Regions from separate parts of the Pseudomonas sp. FG98 genome, predicted to be linked through region 2. Evidence: predicted binding sites of a transcription regulator. Region 2 holds the regulator's gene; the other holds the start of a gene.
What was found. The regulator sigma-54, encoded in region 2, starts transcription at its own class of promoters, with help from an activator protein. The targets are predictions, from matches to a motif close to ANTGGCATNNANNTTGCTNT.

Region 1 (7,082 bases), on a different contig from region 2:
GAGCCTGTTCCAGGGTGAAACGAACCGGCGGAACCAGGGCGATGGTTTCGTCCTTGCCCGAAGCACGCATGTTGTCGAGCTTCTTGCCTTTGGTCGGGTTCACGCCCAGGTCGTTGTCACGGCTGTTCAGACCAACGATCTGACCGTTGTAGATCTCCTGGCCGTGCTCGACGAACAGCTTGCCGCGCGCCTGCAGGGTTTCCAGGGAGTAGGTCAGGGCCTTGCCGGTCTCGACCGAAACCAGTACGCCGTTCAGACGGCCGGACATGTGGCCGGACTTCATGGTGTCGTAGCGGTCGAAGATCGAGGTCAGGATGCCTGCACCGTTGGTCAGGGTCAGGAACTGGTTACGGAAACCGATCAGACCACGGGCTGGAATGTTGTACTCCAGACGCACACGGCCTTTGCCATCCGGCGCCATGTTGGTCAGGTCGCCCTTACGCAGGCCCATTTCTTCCATGACCTTGCCCTGGGATTCTTCAGGGATGTCGATGGTGACGTTCTCGAACGGCTCCTGCTTGACGCCGTTGACTTCGCGGATGATCACTTCAGGACGGCCTACAGCCATCTCGAAGCCTTCGCGACGCATGGTTTCGATCAGAACCGACAGGTGCAGCTCACCACGGCCGGAAACCTTGAACTTGTCAGCCGAGTCGCCTTCTTCAACGCGCAGTGCAACGTTGTACAGCAGCTCTTTGTCCAGACGTTCCTTGATGTTGCGGGAAGTCACGAACTTGCCTTCTTTACCGCAGAACGGCGAGTCGTTGACCTGGAAGGTCATGGAAACGGTCGGCTCGTCGACGGTCAGCGGCTTCATCGCTTCGACCGCGTCCGGGGAGCACAGGGTGTCGGAGATGAACAGCTCGTCGAAACCGCTGATGCAGACGATGTCGCCAGCCTGGGCTTCTTCGACGTCAACGCGGTGCAGACCGTGGTGACCCATCAGCTTCAGGATACGGCCGTTGCGGCGCTTGCCGTCGGTGTCGATGGCGACGACCGGGGTGTTCGGCTTGACGCGACCACGGGCGATACGGCCAACACCGATAACGCCGAGGAAGCTGTTGTAGTCCAGAGCGGAGATCTGCATCTGGAACGGACCGTCACGGTCAACCGCTGGGGCTGGCACGTTGTCGACGATCGACTGGTACAGCGGGGTCATGTCTTCGGCCATGGCGGTGTGGTCGAGACCGGCGATGCCGTTCAGGGCCGAGGCGTAGACAACCTGGAAGTCCAGTTGGTCGTCGGTGGCACCCAGGTTGTCGAACAGGTCGAAGATCTGGTCCAGAACCCAGTCAGGACGCGCGCCCGGACGGTCGACCTTGTTGATCACGACGATCGGCTTCAGACCGGCTTCGAAGGCCTTCTTGGTCACGAAACGGGTTTGCGGCATAGGACCGTCTTGAGCGTCGACCAGCAGCAGCACGGAGTCGACCATCGACATTACGCGCTCTACTTCACCACCGAAGTCGGCGTGGCCGGGGGTGTCGACGATGTTGATGTGGTAGCCATTCCAGTTGATGGCGGTGTTCTTCGCCAGAATGGTAATGCCGCGCTCTTTTTCCTGGTCGTTGGAGTCCATGACGCGTTCGTCGTTGAGCTCGTTACGCTCCAGGGTGCCGGACTGGCGCAGGAGTTTGTCGACCAGGGTGGTTTTACCATGGTCAACGTGGGCGATGATGGCGATGTTGCGCAGATTCTCAATCACTGTGTGTATCTCGATCTCAGGTATTCGGTGCCGCCGCCAGGGCAGCGGGTTTCAGTAAACGGAGCAGGAAATCCGGTCGGGAGGACGATGGCGGGAACGATCGCCATCGTGCTTCCTAGGCGGGGCGATAAACGCGCACATTGGCGTGTCCCTCACTGAGCAGGTGATGAGCATGCAGGCGGCTCATGACACCTTTATCGCAATAGAGCAAATATTGACGGTTGCCATCCAGGTGCTTGAAGCGGCTGTTCAGAGCGTAGAACGGCACGGCCTGGACTTCGATGCCGTCGAGCAGCAGAGGTTCGTCTTCCTGGGCATCGGGGTGACGGATGTCGATGACGATCTGGCCCGGCAGGGCTTCGCTCAGTTCTTCGACCTGGACGTCCTGGCCCAGTTCGTCGATCACGTGGTCGATGGAGATGTAGCGGGCGCGCTCCAGGGCGCGGTCCAGCACTTCCATATCGAACTGCTTTTCTTCGTGGTCGACGCGGTGGCGCTTGGCGCAGGTGGTCGGGTTCACCGAAATCACGCCGCAGTATTCCGGCATGTGCTTGGCGAACTCGGCGGTGCCGATTTCGTTGGCCTGGTCGATGATGTCCTGCTTGTGGCTGGCCAACAGCGGACGCAACACCAGCTTCTCGGTGGCCGAGTCGATCACCGCGAGGTTCGGCAGGGTCTGGCTGGACACCTGGGAGATCGCCTCGCCGGTCACCAGCGCGTCGATTTCCAGACGATCGGCAACGCGGGTGGCGGCGCGCAGCATCATGCGCTTGAGGGTCACGCCCATATAACTGTTGTCGACCTTGCCGAGGATCTCGCCGACCACTTCCTCGAACGGCACGCTGACGAACAGTACGCGCTGGCTGCTGCCGTATTTCTTCCACAGGTAGTGGGCGACTTCCATCACCCCCAGTTCGTGGGCACGGCCGCCAAGATTGAAGAAGCAGAAGTGGGTCATCAGGCCGCGACGCATCATCTGATAGGCGGCGACGGTGGAGTCGAAACCGCCGGACATCAGGGTCAGGGTCTGCTCCAGCGCACCCAGCGGGTAGCCGCCGATGCCCTTGTGCTGGTTGTGGATCACGTAGAGGCGCTTGTCGCGCACTTCGATACGCACTTCCACTTCCGGGTTGCGCAGGTCGATGCCAGCGGCACCGCACTGCTGGCGCAACTGGCTGCCGACGTAGCGGTCGACGTCCATCGAGGTGAAGTCGTGATGGCCGCCGCGCTTGCAGCGCACGGCGAAGCGCTTGCCGGCCAGCAGGTGGCCGAAGTGGGTCTTGCACTTGGCGACGATATCGTCGAAGTCGCCCAGCGGGTATTCGTCGACCTGCAGGAAATGCGCGATCCCCGGCATGCAGGTCAGGCGCTCGGTCATCTCGCGCAGTACTTTCTCGTCCTCGACGCGGGTCACCACCTCGAGGTTGTCCCAGACGCCATCGACCTTGACCTCGGGATCGAGCTCACGCAGCACGGCGCGGATATTACGGCCGAGCTGACGAATGAACCGCTTGCGGACCGGGCGGCTCTTGATGGTGATTTCTGGAAAGACTTTGACGATCAGTTTCATGGAAAACAGCGCGCGAGCGGCCAGCCGAAAAAGGGGGGCGCGGATTATAGCGGAAATTGCTCAAGGTTTGACCAACTTTTGTCCGAATGCTTTCTTGTGCACCAATTTGGTTCAGCTAGACATTTTTACGCATCCAAAGAGTGCATAAAAAATCGACATTTACTGCTCAAAGGGCTGAAACGCGAGAAAACGGGGCATAAATCCCGTTTTTGGGCACTGGCATGCAATTTGCTCCCTTGTGAGGCAGGTTGCCTTGGTCGAGTATTCCGGCCCGGCATCACCCAAATTCAAGGGCTGCACAGGCAAGCTCTACCCCACCCGGAGGACACCATGTCGAAGTCGGTTCAACTCATCAAAGATCATGACGTTAAATGGATTGATCTGCGCTTCACTGACACCCGCGGCACCCAGCACCACGTCACCATGCCAGCCCGTGACGCGCTGGAAGACGACTTCTTCGAAGTCGGCAAGATGTTCGACGGTTCCTCCATCGCTGGCTGGAAAGGCATCGAAGCCTCCGACATGATCCTGATGCCGGTCGACGACACCGCCGTTCTGGACCCGTTCACCGAAGAGCCGACCCTGATCCTGGTCTGCGACATCATCGAGCCTTCCAGCATGCAAGGCTACGATCGCGACCCACGTGCGATCGCCAAGCGCGCCGAAGAGTACCTGAAGAGCACCGGCATCGGTGACACCGCCTACGCCGGTCCAGAGCCAGAGTTCTTCATCTTCGACGAAGTGAAGTTCAAGTCCGACATCTCCGGCTCGATGTTCAAGATCTTCTCCGAGCAAGGTTCCTGGATGTCCGACCAGGACGTCGAAGGCGGCAACAAAGGCCACCGTCCAGGCGTCAAAGGCGGCTACTTCCCGGTTCCGCCGTTCGACCACGACCACGAAATCCGTACTGCCATGTGCAACGCACTGGAAGAAATGGGTCAGACCGTCGAAGTTCACCACCACGAAGTGGCGACTGCCGGCCAGAACGAAATCGGCGTCAAGTTCAACACCCTGGTGAAGAAGGCTGACGAAGTTCAGACCCTGAAGTACGTCGTGCACAACGTTGCCGATGCCTACGGCCGCACCGCGACCTTCATGCCTAAGCCTCTGTACGGCGACAACGGCTCGGGCATGCACGTTCACATGTCGATCTGGAAAGACGGCAAGAACACCTTCTCCGGCGAAGGCTATGCCGGCCTGTCCGACACCGCCCTGTACTTCATCGGCGGCATCATCAAGCACGGTAAGGCCCTGAACGGCTTCACCAACCCGTCGACCAACTCCTACAAGCGTCTGGTCCCAGGCTTCGAAGCTCCGGTAATGCTGGCCTACTCGGCTCGCAACCGTTCCGCCTCGATCCGTATTCCTTACGTCGGCAGCCCGAAAGCCCGCCGTATCGAAGCCCGCTTCCCGGATCCGGCTGCCAACCCGTACCTGGCCTTCGCTGCACTGATGATGGCCGGTCTGGACGGTATCCAGAACAAGATCCACCCAGGCGACGCAGCGGACAAGAACCTGTACGACCTGCCACCAGAAGAAGCCAAGGAAATCCCGCAAGTCTGCGGCAGCCTGAAAGAGGCCCTGGAAGAACTGGACAAAGGCCGTGCGTTCCTGACCAAGGGCGGCGTGTTCTCCGACGACTTCATCGATGCCTACATCGCTCTGAAATCCGAAGAAGAAATCAAGGTCCGTACCTTCGTACACCCGCTGGAATACGACCTGTACTACAGCTGCTGATCCAGTGACGCCCGCGCAAGCGGCGTAAGTACGTGGAAAAGGCCTCCCTCGGGGGGCCTTTTTCGTACAGCCCCCTGCGAAACACCCGATATTTCCTGCCTCTACCTCCGTCCATGCTAGCCCGCTCTTCATTCAAGCGAGGTTCACATGGTCCGCCCATTTGCTCTGCTCGGCCTGCTCCTCCCCCTGGTCGGGTGCGCCACTCCTGCTGTCGATGGAAAACCCGAAACCACCGTTCTACTCCAGGCCACCCACGCCTGGGACGGAACGAGCTACCAGTCGTATCCCAGTGGCCAACCGCAGTTGACCCTGCTGAAAATCCTGATCCCGCCTCACACCACCCTCGACTGGCACCAGCACCCCACGCCAAGTGCCGGCTACCTTCTGTCCGGTGAACTACTGGTAGATACCCACGATGAAAAACACCTGACGCTGCTCAAGGCCGGCGACGCACTGGCCGAAACTGTCGGTCGCATACATCGCGGAAGAACCGGTGAGCAAGCTGCAGAGCTGATCGTGTTCTATGCCGGCAACACGACACTGCCACTGAGCCAGTCAAACTCCGACCAAGCATCGGCTCCATACGTCAGTCCATGAAGAGAGCCGTTCGAATGATCTCACCTGCCTTGAAACACCTGCTCGCCAGCGATCTGGACATCCGGATCATGCGCTGGGTACTGGTCCTGATCTTCGCAATCTTCGGCTACAGCAAATGGTTTCCCTATGAAGCCGAGGCGTTGATACCACTCGTCGGCAACAGCCCGCTGCTGTCGTGGATGCATCAGCTCTTTGGCATACAGGGCGCCAGCTATGCACTCGGCGTCGCGGAATGGGCGATCGGCTTCGGGCTGATCATCGGAGCATGGCTGCCCAGGGTCTCCGTGGTCGCGGCTGCGGCCTCGTGCGTCACCTACCTGACCACCCTGACCCTGATCTTCACCACACCCAATGCATGGGAAGCCTCTGCGGGCGGCTTCCCGGCGATGGGTGGCGCTACCTCCTTCCTGATCAAGGATGCCGTGCTGCTGGCGGGCTCGATCATGCTGCTCAAGAGCGGCCTGCTGCAGGTGGCCGGCAACTGCCCGAAACCGAAAGCGTCATAGCAACAGTGCCCGACAGGCCTGGAGAACCACTCCAGCCCTGTCGGGCAACCAATTCGAAGCCACTGCTCTATATTGGTGCGCTATAAAAGTAATAGGCGCCCTACATATCCCATTTTGGGTCACTGATACCCGCTATCCCGGTCATATCCTGGCCTTTTTCGGGCAGATTCCCCAGTTTCTCCTGGTTTTCCGCTTCTTTTTGGAGCCTTGGTTTGCTTTTTGCATTTTCCGTGGATCAGCGAATGAACGCGTTCGCGCCCTGACCCTCACAGGTCGACATGTGCCAAAAGAGGTCAAAGACGCCACATGACCATCAGCGATGCACTGCACCGATTGCTACTGGACAACCTGACCACCGCCACCATCCTGCTCAACGCCGAACTGCGCCTTGAGTACATGAACCCGGCGGCGGAAATGCTCCTGGCCATCAGCGGCCAGCGCAGCCATGGCCAGTTCATCAGCGAACTCTTCACCGAGTCCACCGAGGCACTCAATTCCCTGCGCCAGGCGGTGGAACATGCCCACCCCTTCACCAAGCGCGAAGCCCAGCTCACCTCCCTGACCGGGCAGAGCCTCACCGTCGACTACGCCGTCACGCCGATCCTCAGCAACGGCCGCACCCTGCTGCTGCTCGAAGTGCATCCCCGCGACCGTCTGCTGCGCATCACCAAGGAAGAGGCCCAGCTGTCGAAGCAGGAAACCACCAAGATGCTGGTGCGCGGCATGGCCCACGAGATCAAGAACCCGCTGGGCGGGATCCGTGGCGCTGCGCAATTGCTGGCGCGCGAGCTGCCCGACGAGGGGCTCAAGGACTACACCAACGTCATCATCGAAGAAGCCGACCGCCTGCGGAACCTGGTCGACCGCATGCTCGGTTCGAACAAGCTGCCGCTGCTGGCGCTGACCAACGTTCACGAAGTGCTGGAGCGGGTCTGCAGCCTGGTGGAAGCGGAAAGCCAGGGCGGCA
Region 2 (7,082 bases):
CTGGGCTCTGCCGAACGACCGTGAGCAACCTGTTCGCATCCAGGCCGACAGCGCCCAGATGGATGACAAGAACAAGGTCGCTACCTACACCGGCGACGTGATCATCACCCAGGGCTCGATGATGATCAAAGGCAATGTCGTGACCGTCACCCTCAACCAGGCCGGCGATATCGACACCGCGACCTCCGTCGGCAGCCTGGCCTACTTCGAGCAGCAGCAGGACGCCGCCAAGCCGGACAAGATGCAAGGCTATGCCAAGCAGATCCAGTACCAGGCCGGCAAGGACCTGATCATCCTTACCGACCAGGCCAAGGTAATCAACGCTGGCAACACCACCGAAGGCGAGAAGATCGTCTACAACTCCAAGACCCAGGTCGCCACTGCCGGTCGCGGCGGCAAGGACATCAAGACACCACGCCAGCGTATCGACATGGTGATCCAGCCGAAGAAGAAGGCCGAGTAATGGCAACCCTCAAAGCCCAGCACCTGGCCAAGAGCTACAAGAGCCGACAAGTGGTACGTGATGTCAGCCTGTCGATCGACAGCGGCCAGATCGTCGGCCTGCTCGGCCCCAACGGCGCCGGCAAGACCACTTGCTTCTACATGATCGTCGGCCTGGTCCAGGCCGACCAGGGCCGCGTCCTGATCGACGACCTGGATGTCAGCCATCAACCGATGCATGGCCGCGCTCGCGCCGGCATCGGTTACCTGCCCCAGGAAGCCTCGATCTTCCGCAAGCTGTCGGTGGCCAACAACATCATGGCGATCCTGGAGACGCGCAAGGACCTCGACAGCGATGGCCGGCGCAAGGAGCTGGAAAGCCTGCTGCAGGAATTCCACATCAGCCATATCCGCGACAACCTCGGCATGAGCCTGTCCGGAGGTGAACGCCGCCGGGTGGAAATCGCCCGCGCCCTGGCCACCGCTCCGAAGTTCATCCTGCTCGACGAACCCTTCGCCGGCGTCGACCCGATCTCGGTCGGCGATATCAAGCAGATCATCCATCACCTGAAGGCCAAGGGCATCGGCGTCCTGATCACCGACCACAACGTCCGTGAAACCCTCGATATCTGCGAAACCGCGTACATCGTCAACGACGGCCAGTTGATCGCCGAAGGCGATTCGGAAACCATCCTGGCCAACCAGCTGGTGAAAGAGGTGTACCTCGGCCACGAGTTCCGCCTGTAGATCGAAATACCGGAGTGACCGAGCGCTGGCATTCAGCCATTATTGCGGCTTAATTGTTACAGCGCTCTAGGCAAACGCTACAATTTCAGGCATATATCTTGCTTAAAATTGGCGCCCAGCGCCCGTGTAGTAGATGGCGCATGCGCGCCGGCGAATAAGGTGTAAAGCCCCAGCCATGAAACCATCGCTCGTCCTAAGAATGGGCCAGCAACTGACGATGACCCCGCAGTTGCAACAGGCCATCCGTCTGCTCCAGCTCTCCACGCTGGACCTGCAGCAGGAAATCCAGGAAGCCCTGGAGTCCAATCCGATGCTCGAACGCCAGGAAGACGGCGACGACTTCGACAACAGCGACCCCATGGCCGACAACGCCGAGAGCAAACCCGTCGCGGAATCTCAGGAGAGCAGCTTCGAACAGACCGGGCCCACTGCGGAAAACCTCGAAGAAGGCGAATGGAACGAGCGCATCCCCAACGAACTGCCGGTCGACACGGCCTGGGAAGATATCTACCAGACCAGCGCCAGCAGCCTGCCCAGCAACGATGACGACGAGTGGGACTTCACCACCCGCACCTCCGCGGGCGAGAGCCTGCAGAGCCATCTGCTCTGGCAGCTCAACCTGGCACCGATGTCGGACACCGACCGCCTCATTGCCGTCACCCTGATCGATTGCATCAACAATCAGGGTTACCTCGACGAAACCCTGGAAGAAATCTGCGACTCCTTCGATCCCGAGCTCGATATCGAGCTGGACGAGATCGAAGCCGTCCTGCACCGCATCCAGCAGTTCGAACCCGCCGGCATCGGCGCACGCAACCTGGGCGAGTGCCTGTTGCTGCAACTGCGCCAACTGCCCGCCAACACCCCATGGATGGCTGAAGCACAGCGCCTGGTGAGTGATTACATCGACCTGCTCGGCAGCCGCGACTACAGCCAGCTGATGCGCCGCATGAAGCTCAAGGAAGACGAGCTGCGCCAGGTCATCGAGCTGGTGCAGAGCCTCAACCCGCGCCCCGGGTCGCAGATCGAATCCAGCGAGCCGGAGTATGTGGTACCCGACGTGATCGTGCGCAAGGACAACGATCGCTGGCTGGTGGAACTGAACCAGGAGGCGGTACCGCGCCTGCGGGTCAATCCACAGTACGCCGGTTTCGTTCGCCGCGCCGACACCAGCGCCGACAACACCTTCATGCGCAACCAGTTGCAGGAGGCGCGCTGGTTCATCAAGAGCCTGCAGAGCCGCAACGAGACCCTGATGAAGGTTGCCACGCAGATCGTCGAGCATCAGCGCGGTTTCCTCGACCACGGCGACGAAGCCATGAAGCCGCTGGTGCTGCACGATATCGCCGAGGCGGTGGGCATGCACGAGTCGACCATTTCCCGGGTGACCACGCAGAAATACATGCACACGCCGCGTGGCATCTACGAGCTGAAGTACTTTTTCTCCAGCCACGTCAGCACCTCCGAAGGCGGTGAATGCTCCTCCACCGCCATCCGCGCGATCATCAAGAAACTGGTTGCCGCGGAAAATCAGAAAAAGCCATTGAGTGACAGCAAGATCGCTGGTTTACTGGAGGCACAAGGCATCCAGGTAGCACGTCGCACCGTCGCCAAGTACCGCGAGTCCCTCGGCATTGCACCATCGAGTGAGCGCAAGCGATTGATGTGACATTCCCTGAGATGTGCCATCGCAATTCAGTGGCAGGCGCAACACCTGCCTCTTTATGCACGGCAACAAAGGAGAAGCAGTATGCAAGTCAACATCAGTGGACAACATGTAGAAGTCACTCCTCCGCTTCGTGAATATGTCGAGCTCAAGCTCAAGCGCCTGGAGGGTCATTTCGACAGGATCACCAACGTCCAGGTCATCATGAAGGTCGAGAAACTCCAGCAGAAAGTGGAGGCGACCTTGCAGATTCCCGGTGGTGAAGTGGTCGCCAATGCCGAAGACGCCGACATGTATGCCGCCATCGACTCCTTGACCGACAAGCTCGACCGCCAACTGAAAAAACACAAGGAAAAACAGCAAAGTCTGCTGCAAGGTGCAGCGGCCCGCTGATCCCCCTCATCCATGATCCGACTTGAATCCATCCTGACCCCCGGCCGTTCCCTGGTGAACGTGCCGGGAGGCAGTAAAAAGCGCGTACTTGAACAGATCGCCAACCTGATCGGGAAGGAAGTTCCCGGACTGGAAAACCAGGAAGTGTTCGAAAGCCTGATTGCCCGGGAAAAGCTCGGCTCGACAGGTTTCGGCAATGGCATCGCCATCCCTCACTGCCGCCTCAAGGGCTGCACCAGCCCGGTCAGCGCGCTGTTGCATCTGGATGCCCCCATCGATTTCGACGCCATCGACGGCGCCCCGGTAGACCTGCTGTTCGTCCTGCTGGTCCCGGAAGCCGCCACCGATGCGCATCTTGAACTGCTACGCCAAATTGCCAGCATGCTCGACCGCAAGGATGTTCGCGACAGGCTGCGCGCTGCCGACAGCAGCACCGCCCTGTACCAGGTTGTCCTGGACGCGCAGAACGAGTCCTGAGCATGCGCCTGATCATCGTCAGCGGCCGTTCCGGATCCGGCAAAAGCACCGCCCTCGATGTCCTGGAAGACAATGGCTTCTACTGTATCGACAACCTCCCCGCCGGCCTGCTTCCGCAGCTGGCGGAGAGCGCGCTGATCAACACCGAGCTGCTGCAACCGCGGGTCGCCGTGTCGATCGACGCCCGCAACCTGCCGAGCCACCTCACGCGCTTCCCTGAATTGCTCGAAGAAGCACGGGCCCGGCATATCCAGTGCGATGTGCTCTACCTGGACGCCGACGAAGAAACCCTGCTCAAGCGTTTCTCCGAAACTCGCCGACGTCATCCGCTGACCAACCAGGACCGCTCGCTTGCCGAGGCCATCCGGGTCGAAAGCGAACTGCTCGGCCCTATCGCCGACCTGGCGGACCTGAAGATCGACACCACCAACCTCAACCTTTACCAGTTGCGGGACTCGATCAAGCTGCGCCTGCTCAATCAACCCGAGCCCGGCACGGCCTTCCTGGTCGAGTCGTTCGGCTTCAAGCGCGGCATGCCGGTGGATGCCGACGTGGTGTTCGATGTTCGCTGCCTGCCCAATCCCTACTGGAAACCTGAATTGCGCGAGCATTCCGGCCGGGACCAGCCGGTGATCGACTACCTGGCCGCACAACCGGATGTGGAAGAAATGTTCCAGGACATATCGTCCTACCTGCTGAAATGGTTGCCACGCTTCGCCGCCAGCAACCGCGCTTACGTCACCGTTGCCATTGGCTGCACTGGCGGTCACCATCGCTCGGTCTACCTCACCGAACGGCTCGGCCAGTTGCTGCAACCCATATTGAAGAACGTCCAGGTTCGCCACCGCGACCTCTAGTCCACAGGATCCCACCCGCGATGCCCGCCATTGAAATCGAGATCATCAACAAGCTGGGCCTGCATGCCCGTGCGGCTGCCAAGTTCGTCGGCGTGGCGGGCAAGTTTCCCTGCGCGGTCAAGGTTGGACGAGCACCGGACAAGCTGGTCGATGGCAAAAGCATCATGGCGGTGATGATGCTCGCCGCGGGCAAGGGCACCACCGTCCACCTGTCGGCAGAAGGCGAGCAGGACAACGATGCTCTGCAGGCATTGGTCGAACTGATCAACAACCGCTTCGACGAAGGCGAATGAATTGCCAGCCATGAAAAAGCCCGCCAGATTGGCGGGCTTTTTCGTTTAACGCAGAGAATCAAGACAGCGCGGTATCCATCACCATCATCAAGCAGAAGCCGACGCACAAACCCAGGCTGGCCAAGCGGTGATGTCCGTTGGCCCGCGACTCGGGAATGATCTCCTGGGTCACCACCAGCAGCATGGCGCCGGCCGCGAAGGCCAGGCCGAGCGGCAACAGCAGCTCTGCCACATTCACCAGCCAGGCACACAGCAGCGCTGCCGCCGGCTCCACCAGCCCTGACGCGGCACCGATCAGGAACGCCTTGAAGCGCGCCATCCCGGCCCCCGCCAGTACCAGCGCGATCACCAGCCCTTCCGGGACATCCTGCAAGGCGATACCCATTGCCAGGCTGTCCGCATCCGGCATACCGCCGCCGGCAGAAACGCCGATGGCCATACCCTCCGGAATGTTATGGGCGATGATGGCAATCACGAAGACCCAGATCCGCGCCGGCACCACTGGCTGGGTACCGGACGCCACCAGCGCTTCGGGCGATGCACCGGATACCTGGCGATCCACCAGGTACAGGCACAAGGCACCGAACAGCAGGCCGAAGCTGATCAGGCTACCCGCTCCCCACTTGCCGAAGCCCACCGCCTGCGCGGCATCCAGGCCCGGAATGATCAGGGAGAAGGCTGTTGCCGCCAGCATGACCCCAGCCCCGAAGCCCAACAGCGTATCGGCCAGCGCGACCGGCATGCTGCGGATCACCAGGACCGGCACCGCGCCAAGCGCGGTACCCAGGGCACACAATGCGCCACCTTCCAGCGCCCGCATCATCCGCGGCTCCAGGTCCAGCCAGGCAATGCCCTGGGCCACCAGCAAGGCGGTGCCTACCAGCAACAACAGGGTACCCAATGCCAGGCGAAACAAACGCACACTGCTTACGGACAAGACATCCGAGCGCATTCGCTTGTCACTCACGCCACGGCGGCAAGGTACCGCCGCTCGACTTCAGCCCAATCGACCACGTTATAGAAGGCGTTGATGTATTCCGGGCGGCGGTTCTGGTACAGCAGGTAGTAGGCGTGCTCCCAGACGTCCAGGCCGAGGATCGGCGTATTGCCGTTCATCAGCGGGCTGTCCTGGTTGCCGCTGCTTTCCACCACCAGTTTTTTCTCCGGGGTCACGCTCAGCCAGGCCCAGCCACTGCCGAAACGAGTCAGCGCGGCCTTGGTGAAAGCTTCCTTGAAAGCATCGAAACCGCCCAGTTGCTCATCGATGGCCTTGGCCACCGAGCCTTGCGGTTCACCGCCGCCGGTTGGCGACATGACAGTCCAGAACAGGGTGTGGTTGGCGTGACCGCCGCCCTGGTTGATCACTGCGGCCTGGAGGTTCTGCGGCAGCTGCTTGACCGCTGCGACCAGCTTCTCCACCGGCCACTCGGCCCACTCGGTGCCGTCGACGGCGGCGTTGAGATTGTTGATGTAGGTCTGGTGGTGCTTGGTGTGGTGGATCTGCATGGTCTGGGTATCGATGTGCGGCTCAAGCGCATCGTAGGCGTAAGGCAATGCAGGCAAGGTATGTGGCATTAGTGAATTCCTTGTTGGAAGGCTTGGGGGATCACGGGGTCCTGGCCAGCCAGCACACCGGACTGCGGTTCCTGTCGGTACAGCAGCCGTTCGGTGCGTGGGTACTGGCCGTACTCACTGATGAAGCTCAAGAGTTCGGTGTAGGTCTTGCCGCTCTGGCGCAGCGCCGCCTCGCGCAATGGCTCGGGCAGGCGCGGGTCCTGGCTCGCGCTCAGCAGCCGCTGATGGATCGCACAGAGATACTCGGCGCTCTCCTGCGGCTGCTTCAGACGCAGATGAAGGTCCGCCAGGTTGTGATGGGAAATCACGCAAGCGGCCACCGCTTCGTTGGCGTCATGCCAGCGCTCGAAAAGCACCTGGGCCAAGGCCAGGGCCTGCAGGTACAGCTCGCGGGCATCGACCAGATCCCCTTGGTTGAACAGGCGGTTGGCAATCTCGGTGGTACGTTTCCAGTGCTGCATGGCGAACCTCCAAAGCGGTGGGCGGTATCAGATACCGCCGGCGGTGAGCTTTTCCGGATCCAGCAGGACTTCCAGCTGGGTACGCGACAGCTCGGTGTGTTCCTGGGCTACGTCGATGATCGGACGCCCCTGCTTGTAGGCGGTCTTGGCGATTTCCGCGGCCTTCTGGTAG

Region 1: a site for sigma-54 is predicted at 3,491-3,510, ahead of glnA (type I glutamate--ammonia ligase). Genes of this name have one in related genera too.

The regions. Positions count from the first base shown of each region.
Region 1 covers NZ_JBMDIJ010000004.1:6,252-13,333, reverse strand. The annotation lists gene typA (translational GTPase TypA) at 1-1,705, opposite strand, end outside; gene thiI (tRNA uracil 4-sulfurtransferase ThiI) at 1,821-3,275, opposite strand; gene glnA (type I glutamate--ammonia ligase) at 3,606-5,012, shown strand; gene ACODSK_RS04040 (cupin domain-containing protein) at 5,160-5,609, shown strand; gene ACODSK_RS04035 (YkgB family protein) at 5,624-6,115, shown strand; gene glnL (nitrogen regulation protein NR(II)) at 6,422-7,082, shown strand, end outside.
Region 2 covers NZ_JBMDIJ010000006.1:29,948-37,029, forward strand. The annotation lists gene lptA (lipopolysaccharide transport periplasmic protein LptA) at 1-463, shown strand, start outside; gene lptB (LPS export ABC transporter ATP-binding protein) at 463-1,188, shown strand; gene ACODSK_RS06285 (RNA polymerase factor sigma-54) at 1,364-2,857, shown strand; gene hpf (ribosome hibernation-promoting factor, HPF/YfiA family) at 2,939-3,247, shown strand; gene ptsN (PTS IIA-like nitrogen regulatory protein PtsN) at 3,260-3,724, shown strand; gene rapZ (RNase adapter RapZ) at 3,727-4,581, shown strand; gene ACODSK_RS06305 (HPr family phosphocarrier protein) at 4,602-4,874, shown strand; gene ACODSK_RS06310 (ZIP family metal transporter) at 4,933-5,826, opposite strand; gene ACODSK_RS06315 (superoxide dismutase) at 5,838-6,449, opposite strand; gene ACODSK_RS06320 (DUF2753 family protein) at 6,449-6,910, opposite strand; gene ACODSK_RS06325 (class II fumarate hydratase) at 6,938-7,082, opposite strand, start outside.